Regions from separate parts of the Nonomuraea sp. NPDC050022 genome, predicted to be linked through region 1. Evidence: riboswitches for the same ligand, from Rfam matches in the RefSeq annotation. Region 1 holds a riboswitch; each other region holds the start of a gene.
What was found. Region 1 has a riboswitch for cobalamin ahead of ACIBO2_RS58605 (ribonucleoside-diphosphate reductase subunit alpha). Riboswitches for the same ligand answer to the same signal wherever they lie in the genome.
Positions count from the first base shown of each region.

Region 2: it holds a riboswitch for cobalamin, as region 1 does, so the genes downstream of both, ACIBO2_RS33545 (CbtB-domain containing protein) here and ACIBO2_RS58605 (ribonucleoside-diphosphate reductase subunit alpha) in region 1, are expected to answer to the same signal.
Region 3: it holds a riboswitch for cobalamin, as region 1 does, so the genes downstream of both, cobN (cobaltochelatase subunit CobN) here and ACIBO2_RS58605 (ribonucleoside-diphosphate reductase subunit alpha) in region 1, are expected to answer to the same signal.

Region 1 covers NZ_JBITKE010000030.1:12,097-14,354, forward strand. Annotated here, with positions in the region: gene ACIBO2_RS58600 (tripartite tricarboxylate transporter substrate-binding protein) at 1-547, shown strand, start outside; cobalamin riboswitch at 552-746, shown strand; gene ACIBO2_RS58605 (ribonucleoside-diphosphate reductase subunit alpha) at 874-2,258, shown strand, end outside.
Region 2 covers NZ_JBITKE010000008.1:260,107-262,364, forward strand. Annotated here, with positions in the region: gene ACIBO2_RS33540 (M28 family peptidase) at 1-1,083, shown strand, start outside; cobalamin riboswitch at 1,061-1,190, shown strand; gene ACIBO2_RS33545 (CbtB-domain containing protein) at 1,225-1,413, shown strand; gene ACIBO2_RS33550 (CbtA family protein) at 1,422-2,159, shown strand; gene ACIBO2_RS33555 (histidine phosphatase family protein) at 2,166-2,258, shown strand, end outside.
Region 3 covers NZ_JBITKE010000008.1:269,623-271,880, forward strand. Annotated here, with positions in the region: gene cobN (cobaltochelatase subunit CobN) at 1-1,171, opposite strand, end outside; cobalamin riboswitch at 1,202-1,410, opposite strand; gene cobG (precorrin-3B synthase) at 1,423-2,258, shown strand, end outside.

The DNA of each region.
Region 1 (2,258 bases):
GGGCGGACCGCAGGGCGAGCCCGACCACCTGCTGTTCGGGCTGATCGCCAAGGGCCTCGGCGCCGACACCCGGCAGGTCGACTACACCGGCTTTCCCGGCAGCGTGGAGGCCGCGGCCGCGCTTCTCGGTGGCAAGGCCGCCGCGGCGACCGGCACGCTCGCGGACTGGCGCCGTGCCATCGGCAAGGGCCAGGTCAGGGTGCTGGCCGTCTCCAGCGCGCGCCGGGTGGACGGCGTGGAGGCGCCGAGCCTGCTGGAGTGCGGCGTGCGGGTCGACTTCGCCGACTGGTGCGCGGCCGTGGGGCCCGAGGGGATGTCCGAGGACGGCAAGGCCGTCGCCATCCGGCTCTGCGACGAGGTCACGGAGTCCGCCTCCTGGCGGGCGGCCTGCCGGGCGGAGGGATGGACCTCGATCCCGCTCAGCGGCGACGACTTCGAACAATGGCTGGCCTCGGAGATCGGCAGGACCAGGGCCGTGCTCCGCGATCTGGGCATGCTCGACACCGCTGACACAACATGCTGGGGTAGTTGCGCCAAGGGCCACTAGATGTAGGATTCTGCTCGTCGCTGGTTCGCCCCTCGGGGCGGAGCAAAAGGGAACCCGGTGCGATTCCGGGGCTGCCCCGCAGCGGTGAGCGGGAACGACCGCCGTCACGAGCACTGGACCTTTCCGGGAAGCGACGGCCAGTAGGAACTATCGACCATGCCCGCGAGCCCGAAGACCTGCCGGTGACGTTGGGGGAGCCAGCCGGCTCTGCCCATCGAAGTGTCCATGGCCTCGAGGGAGGGCCGGGGGCGTCGGCGGCCGGGGAGTCCAGGGGCCGTCGTGCTCTCACGCGCCCTCACGGGGATGAGCTCGCGAGGAGAGAGCACGTGACGCAGATCATTGAGGCCGATCACCAGCCGGCCACGGTCGATCACCAGCCGGCCACGGTCGACCAGCAGCCGGCCACCGTCGGCCGGCAGTCGGCGACGGTCGATCGGCAGTCGGCCACCGCCAAAAGCGCCGATCGGCGGCTGGCGATCGAGGAGGCCGCCGCCCGGGTGATCACCGATCCGGCCAACTCCCGGATCGCCGCCCGGCTCCTGGCCGAGGAGATCGCCGACGAGGCGGCCGGGCACGGCGTGCGGACCTTTTCCGAGTCCATCGCCGCCAGCCACGCCGCCGGGCTGATCCAGGACTCGCTCGCCGCCTTCGTCGGCGCGCACGCCGCCGAGCTCGACGCGCTCGTCTCCGGCGACGCGGACGACCGCTTCGAGTACTTCGGGTTGCGTACGGTCTACGACCGCTACCTGCTGCGGCACCCGCGGTCGCGGACCGTGCTCGAACGGCCGCAGCACTTCCTGCTCCGCGTGGCCTGCGGGCTGTCGGAGACGGTCGCCGAGGCCGCCGAGCTGTACGGCCTCATGTCCACACTGTCGTACCTGCCGAGCTCACCGACGCTGTTCAACTCCGGTTCGCGCCGGCCGCAGCTGTCGTCGTGCTTCCTGCTCGACTCGCCGCGCGACGAGCTGGAGTCGATCTACGACCGCTACGGGCAGGTGGCCAGGCTGTCGAAGTACGCCGGGGGCATCGGCATCGCGTGGACCCGGGTGCGCTCGCGTGGATCCCTCATCAAGGGCACCAACGGGCACTCCAACGGCATCGTGCCCTGGCTGCGTACGCTCGACTCCTCCGTCGCCGCCGTCAACCAGGGCGGTCGCCGCAAGGGCGCGGCCTGTGTCTACCTGGAGACCTGGCACGCCGATATCGAGGAGTTCCTGGAGCTGCGCGACAACACGGGCGAGGACGCCCGGCGTACGCACAACCTCAACCTGGCCAACTGGGTGCCGGACGAGTTCATGCGGCGGGTGGAGGCCGACGAGGTCTGGTCGCTGTTCGACCCCAAGGAGGTCCCCGACCTCACCGACCTGTACGGCGAGGCGTTCACCCGCGCCTACCGCGCCTACGAGGCCGACGGCCGCTACACCCGGCAACTGCCCGCCCGGACCCTCTACGGCCGGATGATGCGCACCCTCGCCCAGACCGGCAACGGCTGGATGACGTTCAAGGACGCCGCCAACCGCACCTCCAACCAGACGGCCCGGCCCGAGAACGTCATCCACCTGTCCAACCTGTGCACCGAGATCCTCGAGGTCACCAGCGACGGCGAGACGGCGGTATGCAACCTCGGCTCGATCAACCTCGCCGCCCACCTGACCGGCGAAGGCGTCGACTGGGCCCGGCTGCGCACGACCGTCCGTACGGCCGTACGTTT
Region 2 (2,258 bases), on a different contig from region 1:
GAAGCGGCGGACTTCGCCGGGTTCATGGCCGGCCGTATCGCGCTCGTCCAGCGCGGCACCTGCCCATTCGTCACGAAGGTGCAGAACGCGGCCGCGGCGGGTGCGACCGGGCTCATCATCTTCAACGAGGGTCAGCCGGGTCGTACCGACGCGTTCCCGCTGGACATCGGCGAGTGGCGGGGCGGGATCCCCATGGTGTTCGCCGACTTCGCCGTGGGCAACGAACTCGCGAGCACGCCGGGCGCGAGCGTACACCTCAAGGTCGACGCCAACCTCGTCCTCGGCAGCACGGACAACGTGATCGCCGAGACCCGCTTCGGCGACCCGCGCAATGTCGTTATGGTGGGCGCGCATCTCGACAGCGTGACGGCGGGGCCCGGCATCAACGACAACGGCTCGGGCAGCGCGGCGATCCTGGAGGTCGCCGAGGAGATGGCGCTCTACCCGGTCAAGAACAAGGTCCGCTTCGCCTTCTGGGCCGCCGAGGAGATCGGGCTGCTCGGTTCCGATCAGTACGTCGGGTCGTTGTCGCAGGCGCAGCGGGACCGCGTCCGGGTGTATCTGAACTTCGACATGGTGGCCACGCCGAACTACGCCTACAAGCTGTACGACGGGGACGACTCCGACAACGTCGGCTCCCCCGCCGGTCCGCCCGGTTCCGCCGAGATCGAGAAGCAGCTGGCGGCGTTCTACGGCTCGCGCGGCCTGCCCACGGTGGGCACGGACTTCGACGGGCGCTCGGACTACGGGCCGTTCATCGCGGTCGGGATCCCGGCCGGCGGCATCTTCACCGGCGCCGAGGGGATCAAGACGGCCGCGGAGGCGGCGCTGTTCGGCGGGACTGCCGGGGTCGCCTACGACGCCTGCTACCACCAGGCGTGCGACACCATCGCCAACATCAACGCCACGGCGCTGGACGTGGACGCGGACGCCATCGCCGACTCCGTCGCGCGATACGCGTTCAACCTCCGCTCCATCCCGCCGCGAGTGGCACCCGCGACCAGCCGTGCGCGCTTCACACCGTCAACGTCCGGCTTCCTCGATGTGTTGACGCGAACGGGAGGAAAGGATACGTTCCGGTAGATTTCACGGTTGTCCAAGGGAAATCCGGTGAGATGCCGGTGCGGACGCGCCACTGTATCCGGGACGTAGATCCCGGGAGCCAGGTCGCTTGGGCCTCCGTGACCTCATTTGTTGGGACGCGTCATCCCTGAGGAGGCACTGATGAGTGGTCTGTCCGCTCCTACCGTCATTCCGTTCCCCCGTCTGCGGCTGTGGTTGCTGGCCGTACCGGTACTGCTGCTGGTCGCCTACCTGGTGCTGATGGACAACGGCGCCATCTCGCAGACGGGTGCGTACCTGCACGAACTCATGCACGACGGGCGTCACCTGCTCGGCGTGCCCTGCCACTAGACCCAGGCATGGTACGCACCCTGCTGGTCAGGGGCCTGCTTCTGGGCCTGCTGGCCGGATTGATCGCGGGCGGCTTCGCCTTCGCCTTCGGGGAACCGCAGGTGGACAGTGCGATCGCACTGGAACAGGCGCACGCCGCGCAGGAACCTGGCCATGACCACGGCGAGGAGGAACTGGTCAGCAGGCCGGGCCAGAAGGCCGGGCTCTTCCTCGCCACCGGCCTGTACGGGCTGGCCGTGGGAGGGGTCTTCGCCCTGGTGTACGCGGGTCTGCGGGGCCGGGTCGGTCCACGGTCGGAGGGCGGGCTGGCGCTCGCCGCCGCCGGGTCGGCGTTCGGGGCGGTGATCCTCGTACCGTTCGTGAAATATCCGGCCAATCCGCCGGCTGTCGGAGACCCGGAAACGATCAACAGCCGGACCGCCCTCTATGTCGTGATGATCCTTGTCGGCCTGGCCGCGATCGCGATCGCGGTGGCGACCGCGCGCCGGGTGACCGCCGGGCCTTGGGCGCGGTGGGTCGCGGCCGGGGTCGCGTACCTGGTCCCGGTGGTCGCCGCGTGGCTGCTGCTGCCGACCGTGGACGAGGTGCCCGAGGGCTTTCCTGCCACGTTGCTGTGGCAGTTCAGGCTCGTGTCGTTAGGGACGCAGCTCGTTTTCTGGACGGCCTTCGGTGTGCTGTTCGGGTGGGTGAGCGACAGGGCGGCGCGGCGGGGGGCCGTACCCGCGACCGCCGCCTCGCCGGGCTGAGCCGGCGTGCTGTTCGTCCGGCACGCCAGCACGCCGGGGATGCGGACCGCCTGCTTTCCCGGGGCGGATGAGGACGCCGACCCGTCGAGCCTGGCCAGG
Region 3 (2,258 bases), on a different contig from region 1:
TGAGCGCGTCGCCGTCCTGCTCGGCCACGCCGGGGAAGCCCTCGCCCAGGTCGTAGCCCGCTTCGGCGAGCCGGGCCAGCAGCCGTACGGTGCTGGCGGGGGTGTCCAGGCCGACGGCGTTGCCGACGCGCGAGTGCTTGGTCGGGTACGCCGACAGCATCACCACCAGCCGCCGCCCGCCGGGCGGGGTGTGGCGCAGCAGCCCGTGGCGTACGGCGATGCCCGCCACCCGCGCGGCCCGCTCGGGGTCGGCGACGTAGACGGTCAGCCCGTCGGGGTCGATCTCCTTGAAGGAGAACGGCACGGTGATGATCCGGCCGTCGAACTCGGGGATGGCCACCTGCGAGGCGGCGTCCAGCGGCGACAGGCCGTCGTCGTTGTCCTCCCACGCCTGCCTGGACGTGGTCAGGCACAGGCCCTGCAGGATCGGCACGTCGAGCGCGGCCAGCGCGCCCACGTCCCACGCCTCGTCGTCCCCGCCCGCGCCCGCTGTCGCGGGACGCGAGCCGCCCGCCGCCAGTACGGTCACCACCAGCGCGTCGGCGGCCCGCAGGGTGTCCAGCAGCTCGGGTTCGGCGGTGCGCAACGAGGAGCAGAACACCGGCAGCGCCTGCCCGCCCGCCTCCTCGACGGCGGCGCAGAGCGTCTCGACGAAGGCCGTGTTGCCCGCCATGTGGTGCGCCCGGTAGTAGAGCACCCCGATCACGGGCCCCTCGTGTGACCGTGCCTCGCGCTCCAGCCGCCCCCAGGACGGCGTGGGCGCCGGCGGCGCGAACCCGCTGCCGGTCAGCAGGACGGTGTCGGACAGGAAGGCGTGCAGCTCGGTCAGGTTGGCGGGCCCGCCGTGCGCCAGGTACGCGTGCGCGTCGGCGCAGACGCCGCCGCGCACCGTGGACAGCTCCATCAGCTCGGCGTCCGGCGCCTGCTCGCCGCCCAGCACTACGACCGGACGGGGCCCGGCCAGCAGCGCGTCGAGCCCCTCCTGCCAGGCGCGGCGACCGCCGAGCAGCCGTACGACGACCAGGTCGGCCCCCTCCAGCAGGCCGGGAAGATCGTCGGGGCCGAGCCGGGCGGGGTTGCCCAGGCGGTAGGCGGCGCCACAGGCACGCGCGCTCAACAGGTCGGTGTCGGAGGTGGAGAGCAGCAGGACGGTACGGCTGTCGCCAGGCACGGCGCGATCCTCCCTCGGGGTCCTCGCCCCGGTCGTGGGTGTCGCGACGGCAGGAGTCTCCTGGCTCCCGGATCAGCGCTCACCCCGGCCTTCCCACCCGTTGCCGGGCAGTGGCCTGCGGTGGGGTTCGCTCCCCGGTCACAGTGGCGGGACCGCGCCGGATTCGCACCGGCTTCCTCCCTTTGCCATCGCCTACCCAGGAGCCTACGGCAGGAGCAACCTCCACCAGAAGTGGCATTACCATCCTCATCGTGTCCATAGCCGACTTTTCCGGACGGGTCCGGCCCGACGCCTGTCCGGGAGCGCTCCAGGTGCACGAGGCCGCCGACGGCCCGCTGGCCCGGGTCCGCCTGCCCGGCGGCGCGGTCTCCGGCGGGCAGCTCCGCGAGCTGGCGGCCTGCGCGGCGGAGCTGGGCTCCGGGGTGGTCGAGCTCACGTCGCGGGCGAACGTACAGGTGCGCGGCCTGCGCGCGCCGGCCGCCTTCGCCGAACGGATCGCCGCCGCTGGGCTGCTGCCCTCGGCCGCGCACGAACGGGTACGCAACATCGTCGCCTCGCCGCTCGGCGGCCGTGGTCCCTCGGGTTCGGTGGACACGCAACCCCTGATCGAGGCCCTGGACCTGGCTCTGTGCGCACGGGTCCGGCTGGCCGGGCTGCCGGGGCGCTTTCTGTTCGCGCTGGACGACGGCACTGGGGATACGTGGCAGCTGGCCGCCGATGTCACTCTCGTGCCTGCGGCAGTGGACGGTGACGCCTGGGTCTCACTGCCCGAGGGCGCGGTGGCGGGCGGTGGCGCCTGGTTGTCACTGCTGCTGGCGGGCGTGGACGTCGGGCTTGTCGTGTCCCGTGACGCGGCGGTCGGGCTGATGATCGCCGCCGCCGAAGCGTTCCTCGACGAGCGGGAGCGCGGGCTTTCCGATCGTGACCGGGGCGCGTGGCGGATCGCGGAGTTGGCGGACGGTCCCGCCCGAATCGCCGCCCACCTGGGCGTGGCGGGCGCGCGTAAGACGACCGCCCTGGACGCCTCCCCTGCCTTCTCGGCCCGTCGCCCCGGGCCTGTCGATCAGCGGGACGGCCGCGTGGCGCT